4 regions of the Shewanella avicenniae genome follow, and region 4 is predicted to be linked to each of the others. Evidence: predicted binding sites of a transcription regulator. Region 4 holds the regulator's gene; each other region holds the start of a gene.

Region 1 (3,180 bases), 1.1 Mb from region 4:
CGCGTTAACAGTTTGGTTGGTGATGGTGCCATTTAGACGCAACATCAGTTCACTGCTGGTAGCTATGGAAGATATAGCAGATGGTGATGGGGATTTAACGCGCCGTATTCAAATGAAACGCGCGGATGAATTAGGCCGTATGAGTAATGCCTTTAACCAATTTGCCGAAAAAGTGCAGGGCATGTTGCTTGAAACCCAATCACTCGCCAACAAAGTTGATGTTGGGGTAGATGAGACTGTGGTAGTTTGCGACAAAGCGTTGGAGTCTGTTAAAGCGCAGAAAGCGGAGATCGCTTCGGTGGCAACGGCCGCAACGGAAATGGCGCATACCAGTCAAGAGATGGCGTCGAATGCGCAGCGCACTGCAGATTATGCCGATAGTGCCAAGCATACGTCGACTGAAGGCGCTAAAACCGTGCAACTGGCGGAAGAAGGGATTAAGTCGTTGTCACAGCAAGTGAACTCTGCCGCTGGGGTGATCCGTGAATTGCGTGCAAGTTCAGAGCAAATTGGTGAGGTATTGAGTGTGATTCGCGCCATTGCCGAGCAAACTAACCTGTTGGCATTGAATGCCGCCATTGAAGCTGCTCGCGCAGGCGAACAAGGCCGTGGCTTTGCAGTGGTGGCGGATGAAGTGCGTACACTGGCATCACGCACCCAAGACTCTACCGCTAGCATTCAAGAGATCATCCAAACCCTGCAAAGCCAAGCACTACAAGCTGAGCAGGTGATGGAAGCCGGGGTGAAACAAGCCGAAAATGGCATGGCACTGACGGAGATGGTGAATGCGGCATTAGGCGATATCACCAATGCTATTGATGAAATTCAGCAGCAGACCATCGAAATTACCACGGCAATCAGCCAGCAAGCGGTGGTTGCCGATGAAGTGGCATGTAGCATTGAAAATGTCAGTATGCGTTCTGATGAATCTTTGTCTTCTAGCGAAGCCTTAGCCGCAAAAATGCATCAATTCAGCCAATTAAGCGATGAACTGGCGAACAACGTACAGCGTTTTAAAGTGAGCTAATCGGCGATAGTTCAGTGGTTGATTTACTAAAGGAGTGCGATTGCACTCCTTTTTTATGGGCGACTGTGGTTGCCTCTTTTTATTTGTACTGTTTTTATATACAGTGTCTGTATTCGAGGGTTAATTTCGCTGTTAGCCGCTGATGCGAAAAATCATTCATATCGATATGGACTGCTACTTTGCGGCAGTGGAGATGCGCGACTTTCCTGAGTTGCGCGATAAACCCATTGCCGTCGGTGGCGCTCGCGAGCGTCGCGGTGTGATTGCTACCTGTAATTATCAAGCGCGTAAGTTTGGCGTTCGCTCGGCGATGGCAACAGCCTATGCGCTCAAGCTCTGCCCTGAGTTACAGTTGGTTGTAGGGCGAATGTCGGTCTATAAAGCCGTTTCAGAGCAAATCCACGACATTTTTCGGCGCTATACGCCATTGATTGAGCCACTATCGCTAGATGAAGCCTATTTGGATGTTAGCAACTGTTCACTTCATCAAGGCTCGGCCACTCGAATTGCTGAAGCGATTCGGCAGGATATCTTCAATGAAACTCAACTGACCGCGTCGGCAGGAGTGGCGCCCATCAAGTTTCTCGCCAAAGTTGCCTCAGATGTTAATAAACCCAATGGCCTGTTTGTGATCACCCCACAATTGATGCCTGAGTTTATTACCAGTTTACCGTTGCAGCGTATTCCAGGTGTTGGCAAAGTTACCGCAGAGCGCTTGGCGCAGCAGGGCTGGCACACCTGCGGTGATTTACAGCGAGTACCCAAAGCGCAGTTATTGCAATTGATGGGCAAGTTTGGCGCTGTGCTGTATGAGCGCGTACGCGCGATTGACGATAGGCCAATCAATCCCAGTCGCATTCGTAAATCGGTTGGGGTAGAAACCACCTTTGCTGAAGATCTACAAGATGCGCCTGCCGCACTCCAGCAACTGCCCGCCTTGCTGCAGGAGTTAGTCAAGCGCTTTGAAAAGCACCGCAGTGAGCGGCAAATCAACAAGTTAGTGGTGAAAGTTAAGTTTGCTGATTTTCAGCAGACCACCATTGAAACCCGCTCACAGCAAATAGATGCAGGATTGGCCGCCGAGCTACTTGCGCAAGCAATTGAACGTGGCGCTGGTAAAGCTATCCGCTTACTGGGGGTCAGCGTAGGTTTGGCGCCGCTGCTATTGGAAACTGAGGACAGTCCAGAGCAACTGACATTGCTATAGCAGTTTCTGAGTAAAATTTGTTCAATATCACAGTTCAGTTCAGTTCAACATTCCTTTTTTTGCAAAATCATCGCTTGACCTCAACTATTGTTGAGGTTGTAAGCTGCCATCCACTTGCTATTTTGCTTGCTGATACTGCTCGACTGCAGAGGAACGATAATCGCTATGATGGATCTTAACCAACTGAAAATATTTGCGAAAGTTGTTGAAAAAAGCTCATTCACTGGCGCCGCTAAAGCACTCGGGTTAACCAAAACCACCGTGAGCCGTAAGATCAATGAACTGGAAACTCGAGTCGGTGTGCAACTGCTAACCCGCACCACCCGCAGTGTGAGACCTACCACTCAGGGGATTGCGTTTTACCACAATATTGCCGATGCGTTTAATGCCATGATGGCGGCAGAACAACAGTTGATGTCGTTACAGCATGACACTGCGGGCAAAATCAGTATTGTGATTCCCCATGAGCTTGAAACAGTATTTTCCAGCGAGATATTTTCCTCGTTTATCGCTGCGCATCCTGAGATTGAGTTAGATATTGCGTTGTCGAGTCGTTATCCTGCGCAAGCGTTAGATGACAATGTTGACGTCATTTTCCATTTCACGCCGCTAACCGATAGCCAGTTAGAAACCCTTAAATTGCTGAATTTCGATCGCTTGATTACCGCCAGCCCAAGTTATTTGCGCCAGCACGGCATACCGTTTTCTCCGGCGGATTTGGAACTGCACAGTTACATCGACTGTACTGCCGCTGAAAGTGGTGCCAATGAGCAACGCCGCATCCAAATTTTTGATGGTGAAACATGGACGACGGTGAATACCAAGGTGACCTTAAGCATGGATAGCACCGCGTTAGCGAAAGAGTTAGCCATTGCAGGTGTCGGCATCGCCGCATTGCCACAATCACTCGCCGCAGAGGAGATTGCCAAAGGCACATTAGTTGAGG
Region 2 (3,180 bases), 1.9 Mb from region 4:
CGTTGATGGTTGGGGCATCACGTTTTACGAAGGCAAGGGTAGTCGAACCTTTAAAGATGCCGCGCCTAGTAGTCAGTCGCATATTGCTAAGCTCATAAAGTCTTATCCCATCAAAAGTGAAGTGGTGATTAGCCATATCCGTCAAGCCAATCGTGGCTGCGTGGCGCTGGAAAATACCCACCCCTTCAGTCGTGAGTTATGGGGGCGCTATTGGACTTATGCCCATAATGGCCAGCTCAGTGATTACATGGAGAAATTCGCCACCAAGCGCTTTCAACCCGTAGGTAGCACCGATAGCGAAATGGCATTTTGTTGGATATTGGAGCAGGTCGTGCAGCAGTTTGGCGATATACCGCCGGTCGATATGCAGCCAGTCTTTGAGTTCATCGCACAGCTTGCCGATGATGTTCGGCAGTTAGGGGTGTTTAACCTGATTATCTCTGACGGTGATTTTCTGATGTGTTTCTGTAGCAATAATCTCAGCTACATTACCCGCTGTGCACCTTTTGGTAAGGCTAAATTGATTGATACAGATGTGGTGATTGATTTTGATACAGAAACCACACCCAATGATGTGGTGTCTGTCATAGCCACCCGTCCGCTGACCAACAATGAAGATTGGTACATCATGCAGCCGAGTGAGTGGAAGTTATTTCGCCTCGGCGAGATCATCGCTGAAGGTTGTGCTACCAAACTGAGCCCGAGTGAGTGTCAGCTGTAATGCACTATCGCCTTTTTTCTGATGAATAAATTTCACTGGAAGATAACCTAAATCAGGCGCCATCCATACAACCGTGCGACGCTTATCGGTGTCGCGCTGAACTTCAAGCTTAACGGCTTGATATTTATGACCTTCAACAATAACGCTTTCTACGCCATGGTTGTGAAATCGATAGTCGTTAAACTTGTTATCTTTCACCATGTCGTAGGCAAACTCGGGTTTCCCCAAGCTTAAATCAAGCCGAAACTGTAATTGCACCATCATGGCATCGTACAGCGTGCCTTGGTAATCCAAGGTTTTGTTCTTCGCTTTATACACGGTAAACACTTTGCCTAACTCTTTGGCAAAGCGGATCTGCTCGGTAAAATCTGAACCTGTGCCAGTACGTTTATGTTCAAACAAGTTCGGAATGAGTTGATCCCCATTGCGGCTGAATTCACTGGTGATTTCACGTTCATCGGACACGACCAACAGGCTTAACTTACTGGTCATCTCATATTTATAGGTATTATCTTGTGGCGCATCGAGCACAAAACGGGCATCGCCCAAACCAATGCTGCCATATTGCACATGGTATTCCGCAATCTGCGGTTCAAGTGGGTTATGGTCTGCGAGAACACTCAACGGCCATAAAGCGATACAAGCTAAAATATGCTGCAGCTTCAATATAAATTCCTCTTTAGAACGGCACTGACATCACTAAGGTAGCAATATCAGGTTGCCACCCATAATCAGACCAACAAATTTTCCCTTGGTTCAGTAAGATGCCTTCACTGCGTAGTCGTTGGCTTTGTTCACGATAGGCATCTGAATCTTTAGCGAAGGATAATTTGCCCTGAGCGTTAATGACTCGATGCCAAGGCAGTGTCAATGTTGCTGGCGCTTGTTGCAATGCGCGTGAGACATAACGTGCCCGTCCGGGCAATCCGGCAATATCTGCCACCATGCCATAACTAGCAACCCTACCTGATGGGATCATCGCAACGACCCACCAGATGCGCTGCATGGGCGATAAGGTTGACGCGTTTTCATCAGAAAAAGTAGACATAAATTGGCTTTGTGCGGCTGTTATCGTGAGTTGCTGATTGTAAGAAATAAGCTGTGATGAGGTAAAGCGTGCATATGGTCAACTTGCCAAGTTCATATTTACGCATATACTGTATATAAATACAGTATTGAGGTTGATTATGAATTCGCTTGACTCCCAAGCTGCCATTTCTTCGTTACTGGCTCGACAAGATTTGTGGCTAGGTCATGCCAATGGCCAACTGCAATCAGGCTATCAAACGGGATTTGATGAGTTACAAGCACATCTACCTTACTGGCCAGCGCATGGTGTGTGTGAGTTACTCAGTGATGGGGCTGGCGCAGGGGAGTTAGGCTTATTATTACCGATCATCGAATCTGTTTGCATGGATACAGATGCGCCCATTTTGATAATTGCACCGCCCTATATGCTGAATCCCGAAGCTTTGCGAGTGTTGCGTGTTCCACCTGAACGCTTTGTTTGGCTCGACATCGCATTCGAGAAAGAAGCCTTATGGGCCATGGAACAAGCGCTTCGCAGTGGCAGTTGTGGTTTGGTGCTGGGCTGGTTTGATAATCTTTCTCTGAAAGCGGCGAGGCGATTACAACTGGCTGCCGAAGAGGGTAATTGCCTTGGTTTTTGTATGTTGCCGTTGACCAGTGCGGGCAATGAGCATCCGATACCTTTAAAATTGGCGTTAAAAACCTCCCAAGGCGAGTGCTATCTGCAGATTTTAAAACGCAGAGGTGGTTGGCCAGTAAGTGATATTCACTTGGCAGATCTAGCCGTGCCGCTGTTACGTCGCATGAGTTTGGCGCGCGCTAAGCTAGCAACAGAATCAACGGCTAGTACGGCGAGCGTGGTGAATAGCATGGTGACGAGCGTGGTAAATAGCGCAACCGATTCCGCAAAAACTGTGTCGTTACAGTCTTTGTCGGGTTTAACCGCAGCAAACGACCGCCATTCGATTGAGTTCCAGCATGGCTGAGTGTTGGTTAGCGGTTTATTTTCATCAGCTGTTATTGCAGTTCCATGCTTGGAGTCAAGGTTGTGGTCACTATTCAATAGGTGATGTGTATAGCGAACTTCCACCCCAAGCATTGTTTGATAAGCACACTCATCAAATAGTGGCAGCCTCCCCAAATGCAGCAGTTGAGGGCGTAGTGGCAGGGTTGAGTGTAACGACTGCGCAAGCGCTATTACCCACCTTACAGCTCACAGAGCAACAACAGGTTGACCAACAACGATTACAGCAGTGGCTTTGTCAATGGCACTATGATTTTAGTGCGCGGATCTGGCCGGCGATCCTAGCCGATGAGGTGAAAAACACGGGAAGTTCTCATGCGCGCCAAAGCATGCTGCAGCAAACGGCGCAATCAAACATTTGGCCGCAAGAAACACTGGTGCTGGAAGTTGGCTCGATGCTGAAGTT
Region 3 (3,180 bases), 1.8 Mb from region 4:
AGCACCTTCATTTTTATCGCTGACAGCCCAGTTCAAATGAGTCAGGTTGTTGCTGGCAAGAAAGTTCATCCACTCATTCACACTGGCTTCGGCCACGTTACCGTTGCCGTCTGCATTGACTGCACCCCATTCGGTAACCATCAAGGCAATACCATTGTTCATTGCAGTCAGTGCCTTGTTGCGCAGTGATTGCCCGTGCGTGCCAGCGTAGAAGTGGAATGCATAGGCGATGTTGGTGGCATTAATTGGATCTTGAGAGGCCACATCAACATCTTGCGACCATGTTGGCGTGCCGACCACAATCAGGTTATCGGGATCTATGCTGCGAATGGCATTAATCACGTCAACTGCGTAAGGCTTGATTACATTCGACCAACTGGTGGGCAACGGCTCGTTATAGATTTCGTAAATAACGTTGTTATAACTGCCGTAACGCTGTGCCATCTCCGTAAAAAATTTAATCGCGGCGGCCTTTTTGTCTTCGGCATGGTGGGAGTGAAAGTCGATAATCACATAAAGATCGTTGGCGATAGCAGCATCGACCACTGTGGTAATTCTGGCGAGGTTACCCGCCGGATCATCGAGATAAGAGCCGCCTTCATCGGCGCCAAGTGCAACTCGCACTATGCTGGTTTGCCAATCGTTTTTGAGCCACGCCACCACATCGGCGTTGTACATCTTCTCTTGGCCCCAGCCGCTGTTACTCCAAAAGAAACTGTTACCCGCAAAACTTTTCTGTTCACCACCACTGAGTATCTGACCGTTTTCGACGGTTAGCGCGGGTACTGCTGCATACGCGGTTGATGCCAATCCTGCAGAGAGTAATGCTGCAGTAATGAGAGATTTTTTTAGTTTATATGGCATAGCTTTCACCTTTATTTTCGAGTCCTTGTTGATTTGCTAAAACAGCAAATGCGAAATTTGAGGCTGGCAGCAGTATAGCCACAACGGCATGACAAATTGCAGCGTGGTTTGCTGGAAGCGTGACAATTTACATTTCGACTGGGTTATTTTTCGGCGAGATGGGGCTTGTCCAAGTCGATCATCGACAGAATGTTTGAACTTTTGCGCGCGATTCGCTAACGTTACTGTAATTTCATACAGTATTTGTCACCATGATTCTATATATCGCCGAAAAGCCGAGTCTCGGGCGCGCCATTGCCGATGTGTTGCCTAAACCGTTGAAAAAGCATGATGGTTATTTAGAGGCCGCCAATGGTGACTGTGTCTCATGGTGTGTTGGGCATCTGCTTGAGCAAGCGGAGCCTGACGCTTACGATGCGGCCTATAAATCGTGGAAGCTTGAGCATCTGCCGATTGTGCCCGAACAGTGGCAACTAAAACCCAAGGCGAATACCCGTAGCCAATTATCGGTACTAAAAAAGCTGCTCGGGCAAGCGCAACAGTTGGTTCATGCGGGCGATCCTGACCGAGAAGGGCAACTGCTGGTGGATGAGGTGCTGTCTTATCTTAAGGTCAGTTCTGCCAAGTTGGCTAATGCACAACGATTATTAATCAATGACTTAAACCCTAGCGCGGTTAAAAAGGCATTAAGTCAACTGCGCAGTAATCGTGAATTTATTCCTCTGTCCACCTCTGCTTTAGCCCGCAGCCGAGCAGATTGGCTGTATGGCATGAACATGACGCGCGCCTTTACGCTGCAGGGCCGCAAAGTGGGTTATCAAGGGGTGTTGTCGGTTGGCCGGGTGCAAACGCCGGTGTTAGGACTGGTGGTGCGTCGCGATGAAGAGATCGCCGCGTTTCAAGCAAAACCTTTTTATGAGGTGTTGGCGCACCTAGCGGATAACGCCAGCGATGCGGAAACCCTATTTAGCGCGAAGTGGCAACCCAGTGAGGCGTGTCAGCAATGGCAAGATGATGAAGGCCGGGTGCTGGCCAAGGGCTTGGCGGAAAATGTTGCCCGCCGTATCAGCAACCAGCCAGCCAAAGTGCTGAGTGTCGATGAGCAGCAAAAACGGCAAGCTGCGCCATTGCCTTACAACTTGTCAGCGCTGCAGATTGACTGCAATAAACGCTTTGGGATGAGTGCCAAAGAGGTGCTTGATACCGCCCAATCGCTTTATGAACGACACAAATTGCTGACGTATCCGCGTTCTGATAGCCGTCATCTGCCGCTGGCGCAATTTAGCGATGCCCCCAAGGTGTTAGCTGCGATTAGCCAAGGTGCCGTGGAGTTGCTTGCGGGCGCTGAAGCACCGAATCCAAGCCTCAAATCCAAAGCTTGGGATGACAGTAAAGTTGACGCCCACCATGCGATTATTCCTACCGAAAAGGTCGCCAATTTAGCGGTACTTTCAAACCGCGAGCGGCAAGTGTATTTGCAAGCGGCACGGCAATATTTGGCGCAGTTTTACCCTTCATATCTTTATTGGGACACGCGGGTCACTATCGACATTGCGGGTGGCCACTTTAAAGCCAGTAGCAAACGCGAGCAGCAAGCCGGTTGGAAGCAGTTATTCCGCACCAAAGAGCAGGACAATGAGCAAGATGATGATGAGGCTTGCGGCTTATTACCTAAGCTAACCGTTGGGCAACTGCTGCGCTGTTTACGCGGAGAAGTGGTTGAAAAAACAACGCAACCGCCAAAGCACTTTACCGATGCAACCCTGCTTGCCGCAATGACCGGTATCAGCCGTTACGTGACAGATAAAGAGATCCGTAAAATTCTCAAAGATACTGATGGGTTGGGCACAGAAGCAACGCGCGCAGGCATTATCGAATTGCTGTTTAAGCGGGGCTTTCTACAACGGCAAGGCAAAGCGATTTTGGCGACTGATGCTGGTAAAGGTCTGATCCACAGTTTGCCGCTGTCGGCGACCTTACCGGATATGACGGCGCAATGGGAAAGCCGACTAGATGCCATCTGTCAGAAAGAACTCAACTATCAGGCGTTTATGCAGCCGTTACTGCAATCTATTACCCAATTGGTATCAGAGGCTTGTCAGCAATTACCCACAGCGTTGGCGGGCGTGAAAGCGCAAAAACCGGCATTCAGAAAGAAAAGTTATCGCAGTAAAGCGGGAATGGCATCCAAGGCGGGAGCAGCAAAAGCGAGAACGGCACGAACCAGTGCAACCAAAACTGGAAGTACTAAAACAGGAACAACCAAGGCGTCGACAAGTAAAACTACAGGTCGTAAAAGTCGTGCTCAATCAAATT
Region 4 (3,180 bases):
GACAGCAGCAGGTAATCCATATGGCTGCGGTGACACGGCACATAGACAATTTCATGGCCGTCATGATGCAATTGGCGGATCTGCTCAGCGCCCTTAATGTTGATCCCGCTGTAGAGTTTGTTCCACAACCAGGTCAGCAAACGCTCAGAGATGCGGATCAAGCTGTCAGAGTAATCCGCCGCAATCTCATCAAGATATTTTTCTGCGACGTGGCGCGCTTCTGATTGAGAAATCTTCTTCGACGCCGCCTCTTCGTTGATCGCTTCTTGAATATTGTCACTGCGCAGCAACTCGGCAAACAGTGCTTGGCGATTAGGCAATACTGGCCCGGTCATCACTTTGCGTTGACGGCGGAAATGCACCCGTGCTACCCGCGACAGTTTATGGGCAATCGCCTCGTCGGTGCCATGTTGCTCGGCCATCACCCGCAATGACACCGCATTGGCAAACTGAACAAAGTTGTCGCGGCCGAGGAATAAAATCATCAGAAACTTGCGCAGCCAGCTTGGGCTTTCACGCTCAAATACGGCGGCGCGCATGGTGTCATCTTCTTTACCCGGGGTACGTCCCCAATAGAGGCTCACCGGCACCAACTGCACATCCAACGCGGGATCTTGCTGGTGCAAGCTCAACAACTGACGAAAAGTGCTGAGATAAGCGTGATTCTGCTTACGGGCACCGAACAAGGGTTTGGCATCTTCCAAACACAACACCCGTGGTAGCGAGTGCTCAGCCAAGCTCAACGCTGAGTACGGGCTCGGCATTCCCAGTTTGTAGGTCACATCGGCCAGTGCGGCTTTATCGCTGCACGATTCGGTCTTCATCACATAAACAACCGGACGGTCACGATCGAGATTGAGGTCTGCGAAAGGATCTTGCGGCACCACCACTGTGTGCACCAATTTACGTTGAAGCCAGCGAACGGCAGACAGCCAGAATGAGGTATGAGTTGACATGTTTCTATAAAACCTACGTTTGATGACCATAGAATACCAGAATCCGTCCAGCGTGCGTTAACGTGCTACCAATTGGTTAATAGTTGCACGAAACTAAATACTGTATATACTGACAGGTACTGTATGAAAAAACAGGATTTATCATGAGACCTCTGACGCCAAGACAATCGCAGATCCTTGATCTGATTAAGCGCAACATCGCCGAAACCGGCATGCCGCCAACACGTGCTGAAATCGCGCGTCGCTTGGGCTTTAAAAGTGCCAATGCCGCCGAAGAGCACCTAAAAGCGCTCGCCAAAAAAGGCTGTATCGAAATTATGCCCGGTACCTCGCGGGGGATTCGTCTGCCACAAGAAGAGATGGCGGATGAGGAACAAGGATTGCCGCTGATCGGCCAAGTGGCTGCGGGTGAACCGATTCTGGCGCAAGAGCATATCGAGCAGTTCTACCAAGTTGATCCTATGATGTTCCACCCCAGTGCAGACTTTCTGCTGCGGGTACGCGGCGACAGTATGAAGGATATCGGCATTCTAGAAGGTGACCTACTTGCGGTTCACAAAATGCAGGAAGCCCGTAACGGCCAAGTGGTCGTTGCCCGCGTCGAAGATGACGTGACCGTGAAGCGCTTCGAACGCAAAGGCAATGTAGTCTATCTGCACGCTGAAAATGAAGCCTACAAGCCAATTAAAGTTGACCTAAGTGAGCAATCACTCACCATCGAAGGTCTAGCAGTTGGCATTATTCGTAACGGAGATTGGCTATGAGTATGTTGCAAGGTAATGCCCCGCGTCACCCCGGCTTATGGCGCGATAGCGAAAGCAGCGATGTTAATGACGTTGGCGTGTCGAATCTGCCGTCCAGTAGCAATGGTCGCCGCGAGCTGCAACAACTCAGCAGCCAATTAGCGCAACTTAGCCAACAAGGGCGCTGGATTGTGTTAATCAATCCCGGCTTTGCAGGCTACAAAACCATTTTGGCGAATGCTGGTGTACGAATGGATCGGGTGCTGCAAGTACATGCGCGTGATGAAGTGGAAGCGTTGTGGGCGACCGAGCGCGCGCTCACTAGCGGCACCACGAGTGCTGTCGTGAGTTGGGTAGATCAACTCGACCATAAAGATAAGCGCCGCCTGCAATTGGTGGCCAAGAGCGCCCGCGCATTGGGCATAGTGCTAGAAACGCACGCGGCCACAGAGTTGCAATCCAGTTGCTGGCTGCAAGCGGTACACTAACGATACGTCTTCCAGTGACCGGTGACGGGGCGAGTAGCTAGGCAATCAACGCTGACTCAATGGAAGCCAGTGCCACGACATAAATGCTGCTCATTCAATCAGTGTGCCACCCAATCTAATGAAAAAGCCGTACAGAGTCAGAGGCTGTACGGCTTTTCTATTTCAACTCAATGGTTGCTGAAAAAAATGAGCAGTTGCTGAAAATAACCTGCAGCGTTACTCCTGCATCCACGCCCCCGGTTTATGGGTAAAGAACACAGTGGTCACCTCGGGTGCGGGGCAATCTGGCATCCGCGCATCAGCGCCAAGTAGAAGCCAGCTTTCACGATGGGCTTCGCCCATATCCTGCCCTTTGCTCATATCAAAACACTGCAGCTTTTCTGAGGCTGGCACTAACAAGTAGCGATTCGCCTGCTGCTGTTGCCACTGCCACGCGTTGCGCTCTTGCTGCTCAACAGGCGCCAGATAACTGAAATGAGTGATGTCGATCGGTGAGAACAAAATGAACTGCTCTTTGAAATCGATCAGTCCTACCTGCCCATCGCCCACCACTGCAGCTGTTTGCTGCATGACATCTTTTGGCGTCCGCATATGTTCCAGCAAACCATACCCCCAAGTGCTGTAGAGCGCCCAACCAAAGATGGAGATAACGCCCGCTTGCAGCAATGCAGCTTGCTTACGTGCGAGTAACAAAAGTAGCAACCAGCCAAGCGCCATGCTCAGGGTAAAATAGCCCACATGGCTTAAGTCATCGGTGTAGTCAGCCAGCTTTTTCACAATCGCCGGATGATCCAACATCGCGCCAATCGCCAGCAGTAAAATCACCACGCCGAACAACCACAACAAGCCCTGTAGCAGACGCTCAAACCATTTGCACTGACTCACTTGCTGCAACGCGGCCGCAAAGGCTAAACACGCCATTGGCAATGCAGGCAGAATGTAGACGTTACGTTTACCAGGGCTCAGACTGAAAAACAGGATCACCAGCGCCAC

The links. The regulator LexA, encoded in region 4, represses DNA repair genes until DNA is damaged. The targets are predictions, from matches to a motif close to TACTGTATNNNNATACAGTA.
Region 1: the regulator LexA is predicted to act here: its motif matches at 1,114-1,133, upstream of dinB (DNA polymerase IV).
Region 2: the regulator LexA is predicted to act here: its motif matches at 1,877-1,896, upstream of imuA (translesion DNA synthesis-associated protein ImuA).
Region 3: the regulator LexA is predicted to act here: its motif matches at 1,087-1,106, upstream of JYB87_RS11050 (DNA topoisomerase III).

What each region holds. Positions count from the first base shown of each region.
Region 1 covers NZ_CP071503.1:1,201,747-1,204,926, forward strand. Annotated here, with positions in the region: gene JYB87_RS05280 (methyl-accepting chemotaxis protein) at 1-1,027, shown strand, start outside; gene dinB (DNA polymerase IV) at 1,170-2,234, shown strand; gene JYB87_RS05290 (LysR family transcriptional regulator) at 2,400-3,180, shown strand, end outside.
Region 2 covers NZ_CP071503.1:1,963,533-1,966,712, forward strand. Annotated here, with positions in the region: gene JYB87_RS08690 (class II glutamine amidotransferase) at 1-721, shown strand, start outside; gene JYB87_RS08695 (DUF3108 domain-containing protein) at 650-1,387, opposite strand; gene JYB87_RS08700 (MGMT family protein) at 1,401-1,769, opposite strand; gene imuA (translesion DNA synthesis-associated protein ImuA) at 1,909-2,736, shown strand; gene JYB87_RS08710 (Y-family DNA polymerase) at 2,729-3,180, shown strand, end outside.
Region 3 covers NZ_CP071503.1:2,501,402-2,504,581, reverse strand. Annotated here, with positions in the region: gene JYB87_RS11055 (cellulase family glycosylhydrolase) at 1-864, opposite strand, end outside; gene JYB87_RS11050 (DNA topoisomerase III) at 1,116-3,180, shown strand, end outside.
Region 4 covers NZ_CP071503.1:61,187-64,366, reverse strand. Annotated here, with positions in the region: gene plsB (glycerol-3-phosphate 1-O-acyltransferase PlsB) at 1-956, opposite strand, end outside; gene lexA (transcriptional repressor LexA) at 1,100-1,720, shown strand; gene JYB87_RS00305 (cell division inhibitor SulA) at 1,717-2,187, shown strand; gene JYB87_RS00300 (ArnT family glycosyltransferase) at 2,404-3,180, opposite strand, start outside.